Regions from separate parts of the Clostridium cochlearium genome, predicted to be linked through region 3. Evidence: a T-box and tRNA genes for the amino acid it is inferred to sense, from the RefSeq annotation. Region 3 holds a T-box; the other regions hold tRNA genes.

The links. A T-box is a leader RNA that pairs with one kind of tRNA and senses whether it is charged. The one in region 3 lies ahead of alaS (alanine--tRNA ligase), so its partner is inferred to be a tRNA-Ala.
Region 1: it has a tRNA-Ala gene. The T-box ahead of alaS (alanine--tRNA ligase) is inferred to sense a tRNA for this amino acid. The anticodon was not compared.
Region 2: it has a tRNA-Ala gene. The T-box ahead of alaS (alanine--tRNA ligase) is inferred to sense a tRNA for this amino acid. The anticodon was not compared.

The regions. Positions count from the first base shown of each region.
Region 1 is NZ_LT906477.1:2,311,040-2,315,314, forward strand. Features, by position in the region: tRNA gene CKV72_RS11370 (tRNA-Ile) at 65-141, opposite strand; rRNA gene CKV72_RS11375 (16S ribosomal RNA) at 208-1,720, opposite strand; tRNA gene CKV72_RS11380 (tRNA-Ala) at 1,875-1,950, opposite strand; tRNA gene CKV72_RS11385 (tRNA-Ile) at 1,957-2,033, opposite strand; rRNA gene rrf (5S ribosomal RNA) at 2,040-2,156, opposite strand; rRNA gene CKV72_RS11395 (23S ribosomal RNA) at 2,294-4,275, opposite strand, start outside.
Region 2 is NZ_LT906477.1:11,707-15,981, forward strand. Features, by position in the region: rRNA gene CKV72_RS00045 (23S ribosomal RNA) at 1-1,897, shown strand, start outside; rRNA gene rrf (5S ribosomal RNA) at 1,929-2,045, shown strand; tRNA gene CKV72_RS00055 (tRNA-Ile) at 2,055-2,131, shown strand; tRNA gene CKV72_RS00060 (tRNA-Ala) at 2,137-2,212, shown strand; gene CKV72_RS00065 (HDIG domain-containing metalloprotein) at 2,307-2,810, shown strand; gene CKV72_RS00070 (transcription repressor NadR) at 2,830-3,342, shown strand; gene CKV72_RS00075 (UPF0182 family protein) at 3,382-4,275, shown strand, end outside.
Region 3 is NZ_LT906477.1:858,291-862,565, forward strand. Features, by position in the region: gene mnmA (tRNA 2-thiouridine(34) synthase MnmA) at 1-114, shown strand, start outside; gene CKV72_RS04185 (PRC-barrel domain-containing protein) at 359-829, shown strand; gene CKV72_RS04190 (AI-2E family transporter) at 822-1,835, shown strand; T-box leader at 1,929-2,105, shown strand; gene alaS (alanine--tRNA ligase) at 2,179-4,275, shown strand, end outside.

The sequences.
Region 1 (4,275 bases), 980 kb from region 3:
CTGTTATTAAAATTCAAAGGTTTAATTTACCTTAGTTTACTCTGTGCAATTTTCAAAGAACTATTGGTGGGCTTAAATGGACTCGAACCATCGACCTCACGCTTATCAGGCGTGCGCTCTAACCAGCTGAGCTATAAGCCCTTATGAGATTAAAAATTAATCTCTCAAAATTAAACAGAGAATATAAACCAATATTTTACTCCTTAGAAAGGAGGTGATCCAGCCGCAGGTTCTCCTACGGCTACCTTGTTACGACTTCACCCCAATCATTAACCCCACCTTCGGCCGCTGGCTCCTTACGGTTACCTCACGGACTTCGGGTGTTGCCAACTCTCATGGTGTGACGGGCGGTGTGTACAAGGCCCGGGAACGTATTCACCGCAACATTCTGATTTGCGATTACTAGCAACTCCGGCTTCATGCAGGCGAGTTTCAGCCTGCAATCCGAACTGGGATGGGTTTTTGAGATTTGCTCCACCTCGCGGTATCGCTTCTCTCTGTACCCACCATTGTAGCACGTGTGTAGCCCTGGACATAAGGGGCATGATGATTTGACGTCATCCCCACCTTCCTCCCGGTTCACCCGGGCAGTCTCATTAGAGTGCTCAACTTAATGGTAGCAACTAATAATAAGGGTTGCGCTCGTTGCGGGACTTAACCCAACATCTCACGACACGAGCTGACGACAACCATGCACCACCTGTCTCCCTGTCTCCGAAGAGATTTCCTCAGTTACGAGTAATTCAGGGGATGTCAAGTCCAGGTAAGGTTCTTCGCGTTGCTTCGAATTAAACCACATGCTCCGCTGCTTGTGCGGGCCCCCGTCAATTCCTTTGAGTTTTAGTCTTGCGACCGTACTCCCCAGGCGGAATACTTAATGTGTTAACTGCGGCACAGAAGGTTGGACCCTCCTACACCTAGTATTCATCGTTTACGGCGTGGACTACCAGGGTATCTAATCCTGTTTGCTACCCACGCTTTCGTGCCTCAGCGTCAGTTACAGTCCAGGAAACCGCCTTCGCCACTGGTGTTCTTCCTAATCTCTACGCATTTCACCGCTACACTAGGAATTCCGTTTCCCTCTCCTGTACTCTAGATGCCCAGTTTGAAATGCAGCCCCTAAGTTAAGCCTAGGTATTTCACATCTCACTTAAGCATCCGCCTACGCACCCTTTACGCCCAGTAAATCCGGACAACGCTTGCCACCTACGTATTACCGCGGCTGCTGGCACGTAGTTAGCCGTGGCTTCCTCATCTGGTACCGTCATTATCGTCCCAGAAAACAGGGTTTTACGATCCGAAAACCTTCATCACCCACGCGGCGTTGCTGCGTCAGGGTTTCCCCCATTGCGCAATATTCCCCACTGCTGCCTCCCGTAGGAGTCTGGACCGTGTCTCAGTTCCAATGTGGCCGATCACCCTCTCAGGTCGGCTACCCATCGTTGCCTTGGTAAGCCATTACCTTACCAACTAGCTAATGGGACGCGGGCCCATCTCAAAGCAGATTACTCCTTTGGTTAAAGTTTCATGCGAAACTCTAACTTTATGCGGTATTAATCCTCCTTTCGGAGGGCTATTCCCCTCTTTGAGGCAGGTTGCCCACGTGTTACTCACCCGTCCGCCGCTAATCCACTTCCCGAAGGAAGCTTCATCGCTCGACTTGCATGTGTTAAGCACGCCGCCAGCGTTCGTCCTGAGCCAGGATCAAACTCTCAATTTAAAAGTTTAATCTTTATCAACTGTATAATTGATAAAATTTGCTCATTACTATTTTTTGATTCTCAATAAGAATCGACTGGCTTATTTCTCTGTTTAATTTTCAAAGATCAATTATAAGGATAATAAAACATCTGTCTTAGCAGATGTAATTATTTTGGTGGAGATAAGGAGATTCGAACTCCTGACCCCCTGCTTGCAAGGCAGGTGCTCTCCCAGCTGAGCTATACCCCCAAAATATGGTGGACCTTCAGGGACTCGAACCCCGGACCTACCGGTTATGAGCCGGTTGCTCTAACCAGCTGAGCTAAAGATCCACATTTACCTGGCAATGTCCTACTCTCCCACAAGGTCACCCTTGCAGTACCATTGGCGCTTAGAAGCTTAACCATCGTGTTCGGCATGGAAACGGGTGTTACCTTCTAGCTATAATCACCAGATTTATCAACAAAATATTTTTCTATCTTACAATTTAAAATTATAATTTATATGAAGAATATTGTCAATAGTTTTTTTAAATTTTTTTATTTTATTTTTTGAAAGCATTATTCTTTCAAAATTGCACAGAGTAATATTTTTGATCAAGCCTTCGATCTATTAGTATCAGTCAGCTAAATACATTGCTGCACTTACACCTCTGACCTATCAACCTTGTGTTCTTCAAGGGATCTTATTGACTTACGTCATGGGAAATCTCATCTTAGGGTGGGCTTCACGCTTAGATGCTTTCAGCGTTTATCCCTTCCTGACTTAGCTACCCAGCTGTGCCACTGGCGTGACAACTGGTGCACCAGAGGTCAGTCCATCCCGGTCCTCTCGTACTAAGGACAGCTCCCTTCAAATTTCCTACGCCCGCGACGGATAGGGACCGAACTGTCTCACGACGTTCTGAACCCAGCTCGCGTGCCGCTTTAATGGGCGAACAGCCCAACCCTTGGGACCTACTCCAGCCCCAGGATGCGACGAGCCGACATCGAGGTGCCAAACCTCCCCGTCGATGTGGACTCTTGGGGGAGATCAGCCTGTTATCCCCGAGGTAGCTTTTATCCGTTGAGCGATGGCCCTCCCACGAGGAACCACCGGATCACTAAGCCCGACTTTCGTCCCTGCTCCACCTGTATGTGTCGCAGTCAGGCTCCCTTATGCCTTTACACTCTACGCGCGATTTCCGACCGCGCTGAGGGAACCTTTGGGCGCCTCCGTTACTTTTTAGGAGGCGACCGCCCCAGTCAAACTGCCCACCTAACAATGTCCGGCAACCTGTTTCAAGGCTTTCCGTTAGAATTTCAGTACTATCAGGGTGGTATCCCAAGGGTGACTCCACAGAAACTGACGCTCCTGCTTCCAAGTCTCCCACCTATCCTGTACAGACAATACCGAAATTCAATGTTAAGCTACAGTAAAGCTCTACGGGGTCTTTCCGTCCTATCGCGGGTAGCAAGCATCTTCACTTGCACTACAATTTCGCCGGATTTGCTGTTGAGACAGTGCCCAAGTCATTACGCCATTCGTGCGGGTCGGAACTTACCCGACAAGGAATTTCGCTACCTTAGGACCGTTATAGTTACGGCCGCCGTTCACTGGGGCTTAAGTTCACCGCTTCGCTTACGCTAACAGATCCCTTTAACCTTCCAGCACCGGGCAGGCGTCAGCCCCTATACATCAGCTTTCGCTTTAGCAGAGACCTGTGTTTTTGATAAACAGTTGCTTGGGCCTATTCACTGCGGCCTGCCGTGAAGCAGGCACCCCTTCTCCCGAAGTTACGGGGTCAATTTGCCTAGTTCCTTAACAGCAATTCTTCCGATGGTCTTAGGATTCTCTCCTCACCTACCTGTGTCGGTTTGCGGTACGGGCACCAACATTCTCCATAGAGGCTTTTCTTGACAGTGTGGAATCAGGTACTTCGCCAAAATAGGCTCCCCATAACACCTCAGCTAAGCTTGACGGATTTGCCAATCAAGCACGCCTAAGTGCTTAGACACACATCCAATAGTGTGCATACCTTATCCTTCTGTGTCACCCCATCTGTCAAACGAAAGTTGGCGGTATCGGAATATCAACCGATTGTCCATCACCTACGCCTTTCGGCCTGGGCTTAGGTCCCGACTAACCCTGAGCGGACGAACCTTCCTCAGGAAACCTTAGGTTTTCGACCAATAAGATTCTCACTTATTTCTCGCTACTCATGCCAGCATACTCACTCCTGTACAGTCCACCGCTTCTTACGATACGACTTCTACCCATACAGGAAGCTCCTCTACCATTCTATTGAATCCATAGCTTCGGTGGTAAGTTTGAGCCCCGGACATCTTCGGCGCAGGATCTCTTGACTAGTGAGCTATTACGCACTCTTTAAATGAGTGGCTGCTTCTAAGCCAACATCCTAGTTGTCTTAGAAATCCCACATCCTTTTCCACTTAACTTACACTTTGGGACCTTAGCTGATGGTCTGGGTTGTTTCCCTCTCGACTACGGATCTTATCACTCGCAGCCTGACTGCCTGGATAAAAGTATATGGCATTCGGAGTTTGATAGGGTTCAGTAACTGTTGTCAGCCCC
Region 2 (4,275 bases), 850 kb from region 3:
CGTAGTCGAGAGGGAAACAACCCAGACCATCAGCTAAGGTCCCAAAGTGTAAGTTAAGTGGAAAAGGATGTGGGATTTCTAAGACAACTAGGATGTTGGCTTAGAAGCAGCCACTCATTTAAAGAGTGCGTAATAGCTCACTAGTCAAGAGATCCTGCGCCGAAGATGTCCGGGGCTCAAACTTACCACCGAAGCTATGGATTCAATAGAATGGTAGAGGAGCTTCCTGTATGGGTAGAAGTCGTATCGTAAGAAGCGGTGGACTGTACAGGAGTGAGTATGCTGGCATGAGTAGCGAGAAATAAGTGAGAATCTTATTGGTCGAAAACCTAAGGTTTCCTGAGGAAGGTTCGTCCGCTCAGGGTTAGTCGGGACCTAAGCCCAGGCCGAAAGGCGTAGGTGATGGACAATCGGTTGATATTCCGATACCGCCAACTTTCGTTTGACAGATGGGGTGACACAGAAGGATAAGGTATGCACACTATTGGATGTGTGTCTAAGCACTTAGGCGTGCTTGATTGGAAAATCCGTCAAGCTTAGCTGAGGTGTTACGGGGAGCCTATTTTGGCGAAGTACCTGATTCCACACTGTCAAGAAAAGCCTCTATGGAGAATGTTGGTGCCCGTACCGCAAACCGACACAGGTAGGTGAGGAGAGAATCCTAAGACCATCGGAAGAATTGCTGTTAAGGAACTAGGCAAATTGACCCCGTAACTTCGGGAGAAGGGGTGCCTGCTTCACGGCAGGCCGCAGTGAATAGGCCCAAGCAACTGTTTATCAAAAACACAGGTCTCTGCTAAAGCGAAAGCTGATGTATAGGGGCTGACGCCTGCCCGGTGCTGGAAGGTTAAAGGGATCTGTTAGCGTAAGCGAAGCGGTGAACTTAAGCCCCAGTGAACGGCGGCCGTAACTATAACGGTCCTAAGGTAGCGAAATTCCTTGTCGGGTAAGTTCCGACCCGCACGAATGGCGTAATGACTTGGGCACTGTCTCAACAGCAAATCCGGCGAAATTGTAGTGCAAGTGAAGATGCTTGCTACCCGCGATAGGACGGAAAGACCCCGTAGAGCTTTACTGTAGCTTAACATTGAATTTCGGTATTGTCTGTACAGGATAGGTGGGAGACTTGGAAGCAGGAGCGTCAGTTTCTGTGGAGTCACCCTTGGGATACCACCCTGATAGTACTGAAATTCTAACGGAAAGCCTTGAAACAGGTTGCCGGACATTGTTAGGTGGGCAGTTTGACTGGGGCGGTCGCCTCCTAAAAAGTAACGGAGGCGCCCAAAGGTTCCCTCAGCGCGGTCGGAAATCGCGCGTAGAGTGTAAAGGCATAAGGGAGCCTGACTGCGACACATACAGGTGGAGCAGGGACGAAAGTCGGGCTTAGTGATCCGGTGGTTCCTCGTGGGAGGGCCATCGCTCAACGGATAAAAGCTACCTCGGGGATAACAGGCTGATCTCCCCCAAGAGTCCACATCGACGGGGAGGTTTGGCACCTCGATGTCGGCTCGTCGCATCCTGGGGCTGGAGTAGGTCCCAAGGGTTGGGCTGTTCGCCCATTAAAGCGGCACGCGAGCTGGGTTCAGAACGTCGTGAGACAGTTCGGTCCCTATCCGTCGCGGGCGTAGGAAATTTGAAGGGAGCTGTCCTTAGTACGAGAGGACCGGGATGGACTGACCTCTGGTGCACCAGTTGTCACGCCAGTGGCACAGCTGGGTAGCTAAGTCAGGAAGGGATAAACGCTGAAAGCATCTAAGCGTGAAGCCCACCCTAAGATGAGATTTCCCATGACGTAAGTCAATAAGATCCCTTGAAGAACACAAGGTTGATAGGTCAGAGGTGTAAGTGCAGCAATGTATTTAGCTGACTGATACTAATAGATCGAAGGCTTGATCAAAAATATTACTCTGTGCAATTTTGAAAGAATATCTGGTGATTATAGCTAGAAGGTAACACCCGTTCCCATGCCGAACACGATGGTTAAGCTTCTAAGCGCCAATGGTACTGCAAGGGCAACCTTGTGGGAGAGTAGGACATTGCCAGATAATACATATGGATCTTTAGCTCAGTTGGTTAGAGCAACCGGCTCATAACCGGTAGGTCCGGGGTTCGAGTCCCTGAAGGTCCACCATATTTGGGGGTATAGCTCAGCTGGGAGAGCACCTGCCTTGCAAGCAGGGGGTCAGGAGTTCGAATCTCCTTATCTCCACCAAAAAAACCATGGTTAATACCATGGTTTTTTTATTTGTCCTTTATTATATATTATTGTATTATTAAATATATAATATAATAATAGGAGAGGTTATGTGAAGTTTTATAGAATAAAACAATTCTATCTAAATTTAGTAGATGAAATGAAAATTGAAGATGAAGTTTTTATAGATAAGCATTTAAATAAGTATGAAAAAGAACTTTTTAAAAAGCTTTCAAAATCTGATCAGAAACATTGTGTCAGAGTAGCATATTCTATAAAAAACAAATGTATAAATAAAAATAAAGACATTTTTTATACTAATAAATTAATAAAAATAGGACTTTTACATGATATAGGTAAAATTAATTGCAGTTTAAATATATTGGATAAAAGTATATTAGTATTAACAGATTATATAACTAGAGGTAGATTAAAAAATCTATCAAATATAGAAAAGGTGAATGTCTATTATAATCATGGAGAAATAGGATTTAATATTTTAAAAAATAAAGGATATGATAGTGACTTTTTAGATGTTATAAAAAATCATCATAATAAAAGCTGTGTATCTAATGAAGAATTAGATATATTGCAATCTAGTGATGATGTAAATTGAATAAGGAGGGAGCTTAATATTGGACTATTTACAAAGAAGAGATTATATAAAAGAAGCGTTAATAAATAGTGAATCACCAATAAAAGGGCAAGAGTTTGCAGATAAACTAGGAGTAACAAGACAAATTATAGTAAAAGATATAGCTATTTTAAGAGCTGCTGGAATTGATATAATAGCAACTCCAGAGGGATATATTATGAATAAAAAAGATAAGTATTTAAATTCTAAAATAATAGTACTATCACATAGAAGAGATGAAATAGAAGATGAACTAAAGACTATTGTTAAGTATGGAGGAATAGTAAGAGATGTTATAGTAGAACATCAATTGTATGGAGAAATAAAAGCTATATTGATGATAAAAACCATAGATGACGTTGATAAGTTTGTAAAAAAATTTAATGAATATAATGCTGAACCTCTTTTAAAGCTTACTAATGGACTACATATTCATACTATATTAACAGAAACAAAAGAACAAATGAATAACATCATAGATGAATTAGATAAAAAGAGATATTTAATAAAATAAATGTTATTTGAAAAGTTAATTTATTAAGGTGGTATATTTGTGAAAAAGAAAAAAATTATTGTACTAATATTTAGTATAATTCTATTAATAGTATTATTTTTAGATAAATTTACTTCGTTTATAATAGATTTTCAATGGTTTAAAGAGTTATCTTATACACAGATATTTTTTAAAAAATTTTTTACAATTGGAAAACTGTTTTCTGTATCATTCATAATTATATTTTTAAGTATATGGCTATATTATTTAAGTTTAAAAAAAAATATAAATTGGCAAGAGAGTAATAGAGTAAAAAAAATAATAGTTGTGTTTAACTGTATTATATCATCATTATTTGCTTGTTTTTTTTCATATAACTATTGGTATCAAATTCTTCAGTTTAATAATTCTGTTTACTTTGATATAAAGGATCCTATATTTAATAAAGATATTTCGTTTTATATTTTTAAATTACCTTTTTTACAATCTATTTACAATTTAATTTTAAAATTACTTATTTTTTTAGTAATTTATACCCTAATTTTGTATTTTATTATAAATTTGAAAGATAAGATTAAAGAAATCAATTTTAGAAAAACTTTAAATGTAAAGAGTATAAAAAATGATGTGAAAGATTTTGCAGGTAAACAATTAGCTATAGTATCAGCAATTATGTTATTACTTTTATCTATAGGATATATTATGAAGTCTAGAAATTTGGTTTATAGTCCAAGAGGCTTAATATTTGGAGCTAGCTATACAGATATAAATATAAGTTTATTAATCTATAGAATAATAATAATAACTTCTTTTATAGGATCATTAGTAGTTTTTATAAGTATTAAAAATAAAAAAATAAAGCCTATAGTTTTTTCATTAGTTTTAATTTTTATACTCATATTTAGTGAAGGAATAATATCAAAATTAGTCCAAACTTTTGTTGTTAACTCAAAT
Region 3 (4,275 bases):
GAAAATAACAGGGTTAAAGTTACCTTTGATAAAAAACAAAGAGCCATAACAAAAGGTCAATCTGTAGTATTTTATATAGAAAACCTTTTGCTTGGCGGTGGCGTTATAGAGTAATTAATAATTAATAATGAACAATGAATAATTAAGGATATTTTTCTTCGTTGCACTCAGAAAAAATTTGATTTTATTTAAAGGGATCTCGTTTAGCAAAGCTAAACATCGATACACATTAATTGTTCATTATTCATTATTCACTGTTCATTAAAAAAGGGTAGTATATTTTTGTTCCATAAGTAAAAAATATATAAAAGCATATATTGAAGGTGATTTAATGTATAGGAGAAAAGATTTTTTGCTTATGGAAGTATACAATGAAAAAGGTAAAAGAATAGGTTTCATAAAGGATATAATTATTAAACTAGAAAAAGAAGAAGTACTTGGTTTTGTAATTATATCCTATAATTTATTTAAAGGATATTCTCATATATTAAAAGAAGATATAATATCTTTTGGAGAAAAAATCATAGTAAAAAAAGAAAGTAAGGGAGAAGAAGTACATTTTAATGATATTAAATCAAAACATGTTATAGATGAAGAGGGAAATATTTTAGGTTTTATAGAGGATGTGTTTTTTTCAGAAGACTTTAAAATTAATGGTGTGATAATTTCAACAGGGTATATTTCAAATTTTTTGCATGGTAAAAAAATTGCATTACCTGAGGATTTAATAATATCAGAGCACAATATTATTTATAAAAACAGAAAAGATAAAATTAAATTTACAAATTTGCCTAGCAATATAATAAAAAAGGAAAATGTAGATGAATAAAATTTATAAGAAAATAATATTGTATACTCTAATAGGTGTGATAATAGGTATTATATTTAATAATAGTATTTTTAAAAGTATATTAAAATTAATTATTATATCTTTTATAATTTCATATATATTAAAACCATTAAAGAATTCTCTAGTGGAAAGAGGTATAAAAAATAGTGTGGCATCCTTTATAACCATATTTTCTCTCATGATTGTGGCAACAATTTTTGTAGTGTTTTTAATACCTTTTCTATTTAGAGAAAGTAATAATATAATAATTGCTCTAGATAGAATACAAAGGTTTTTAGACGGAATTTATGAGAAGGTAAAACCGTTAAAAAATAATAAAATGGGCATAGAAATTTTACATCATATATACAATAAAGTGGATACAATAATTAATAAAACTTTTATGAATATATTTGATAAAACTGTTAGCTTAGGAGAAAATATTATGGATATTTTTATAATACCAATAATATCCTATTACTTCTTAGTGGATTGGGAAAAAATAAGTGATAGTATTATAATTATATTTCCTATAAAAATAAGAAATATAATGCAAAAAATAATGAAAGATATAGATAAAATTTTAACTAGGTACATAGTAGTACAAATTATACTCAGCTCTCTCATAGGTGTGGTTACATTTATACTTTTAATAATACTAAAAATTGATTTTCCAATTTTACTGTCTATAGTAAATGCTTTTTTTAATATTATACCCTATTTTGGACCGTTACTTGGTTCTATTCCAGCAATACTTGTGGCTCTTTCTATATCCACTAAAAAAGCTTTATGGACAGCATTGTTTTTATACTTAATGCAGCAAATAGAAGGAAATATTATTTCTCCTAAGTTTATTGGAGATAATATAGATATGCATCCATTAATAATCATTATTTTACTCATAGTCGGTGGAGAATTATGGGGCGTTTTAGGTATGATATTAGCTGTACCTGTAGGAGTTATTGTAAAAGTCATATGTGAGGATTTAAATTATTATATATTCTAAAAGATTGTAGCTAAATATTGACAGATATCCTTTTTTAAACTATAATTTTTATCTGATGAGCAATATTTTTGAATTTAATTTATTTAAATAAATATTTTAGCTATGAAAAAAAGGAGTAAACTTTATTTATCATTTATAGAGAGGAAGTGGGTGGTGAAAACTTCCTGGTAAATTTGTTGAAGCTGTTTTGGAGCTATTGTTATTTTAAGAGGTATAGCAGAGTTTGCTATATAATTAGGGTGGTACCGCGGAGAAGCTTTCGTCCCTTAAGGAAGAAAAGCTTCTTTTTTGACGTTAAAATATGAAAAATTATTTACTAAATAAAATGTTTGGAGGAGATAATATGGAAAAAATGGGGTTAAATGAAATAAGAGAAGCTTATTTAAATTTTTTTGAAGGAAAAGAACATTTAAGAATGGAAAGTTTTTCACTTGTACCTAAAAATGATAAAAGTTTGCTTTTAATAAATGCAGGTATGGCACCTTTAAAACCATACTTTACAGGAATCAAAACACCACCTAAAACTAGGATAACCACATGTCAAAAGTGTATAAGAACAGGTGATGTAGAAAATGTAGGTAAAACATCTAGACATGGTACATTTTTTGAAATGTTAGGTAATTTTTCTTTTGGAGATTATTTCAAACGTGAAGTTATTCCATGGGCATGGGAATTTATCACAAAAGTTTTAAACATACCAAAGGATAAATTGTATGTAACAATATATTTAGATGATGATGAGGCTTATGATATTTGGACTAAATCTACAGATATAGATCCTTCAAGAATATTTAGATTAGGAAAAGAAGATAATTTTTGGGAAATAGGTCAAGGACCTTGTGGACCATGTTCAGAAATTCATTATCAAAAACAAGGAGAAAAAATAAATTCAGTAGAAGAATTTATCAAAAAAAGTGATAATGATGAAGTAATAGAATTTTGGAATTTAGTATTTACTCAATTTGACAAAGATGAAAATGGAAATTATAATAGACTTTCACATCCTAATATAGATACTGGTATGGGATTAGAAAGAATGGCTACCATAATGCAAGATGTTAATAGTATTTTTGAAGTAGATACTATTAAAGCAGTTTTAGATAAAATAAGTGAAATAGCTAATGTGAAATATGGTGAAAACAAAGAAAAAGATATATCGCTAAGAGTAATAACAGACCACGTTAGAAGTGTTACTTTTATGATAAGTGATGGCATATTACCTTCAAATGAAGGAAGAGGGTATGTATTAAGAAGACTTTTAAGAAGAGCTTCAAGACATGGTAAACTTTTAGGTATAAAAGAGAACTTCCTATATAAAGTTTGTGATGTAGTAATAGAAAACTCTCATAAAGCTTATAGGGAATTAAAAGATAAAGAAGATTATATAAAGAAGATAATAAAACTAGAAGAAGAGAGATTTGCAGAAACTATAGATGGTGGAATTCAAATTTTAAATGAATATATAGAAGAACTAAAAAACAAAGGAGAAAAAGTTTTACCAGGAGATAAGGCCTTTAAATTATATGATACATATGGATTTCCAATAGAATTGACAAAAGAAATTTTAGAGGAAAAAAATATAGGGATAGATGAAGAAGGTTTTGCAAAAGAAATGGAAGCTCAAAAGCAAAGAGCAAGAGCTGCTAGAGAAGAAACTAATTATATGGGAACAGAGGACACTATAATAAATAAACTCCCAAAAGAACTTGAAACTGAATTCTTAGGATATGATACTTTATCTGTAGAAGCTAAGGTAATTGCTATTATAAAAGGAGAAGAGTTAGTAGAAAAACTAGAAAAGGGAGACAAGGGAATAATAGTTGTGGATAAAACTCCTTTTTATGCTGAAAAGGGAGGACAAATAGGAGATATAGGATCATTATCTGGAGAAGGTGTAAAAGCAAAAATACAGGATTGTAGAAATAATGTATCTGGAAAAATACTTCACTTTGTAGAAGTTATGGAAGGAAATATAAAACTACAAGATAAGGTTAATTTAACTGTAGATAATTTAAGAAGAGATGCTATTAAGAAAAATCACTCTGCTACTCATTTACTACATGAAGCTTTAAGAGAAGTAGTAGGATCACACATAGAACAAGCAGGATCCTATGTAGATGAGTGTAGATTAAGATTTGACTTTAATCATTTTTCACCGGTTTCAAAAGAAGAATTAAAACATGTAGAAAAATTAGTTAATAAAAAAATAATGGAAGTAATGCCAGTTAATACAGAAGTTATGGATATAGAACAGGCAAAGGAAAGTGGAGCTGTAGCATTATTTGATGAAAAATATGATGAAAATGTTAGAGTAGTATCTTTAGGAGACTTTAGTAAAGAACTTTGTGGAGGTACTCATGTAAGTAATTCTGGTGAAATTGGTTTATTTAAGATAATTTCCGAAGCAGGTGTAGCGGCTGGAGTTAGAAGAATAGAGGCT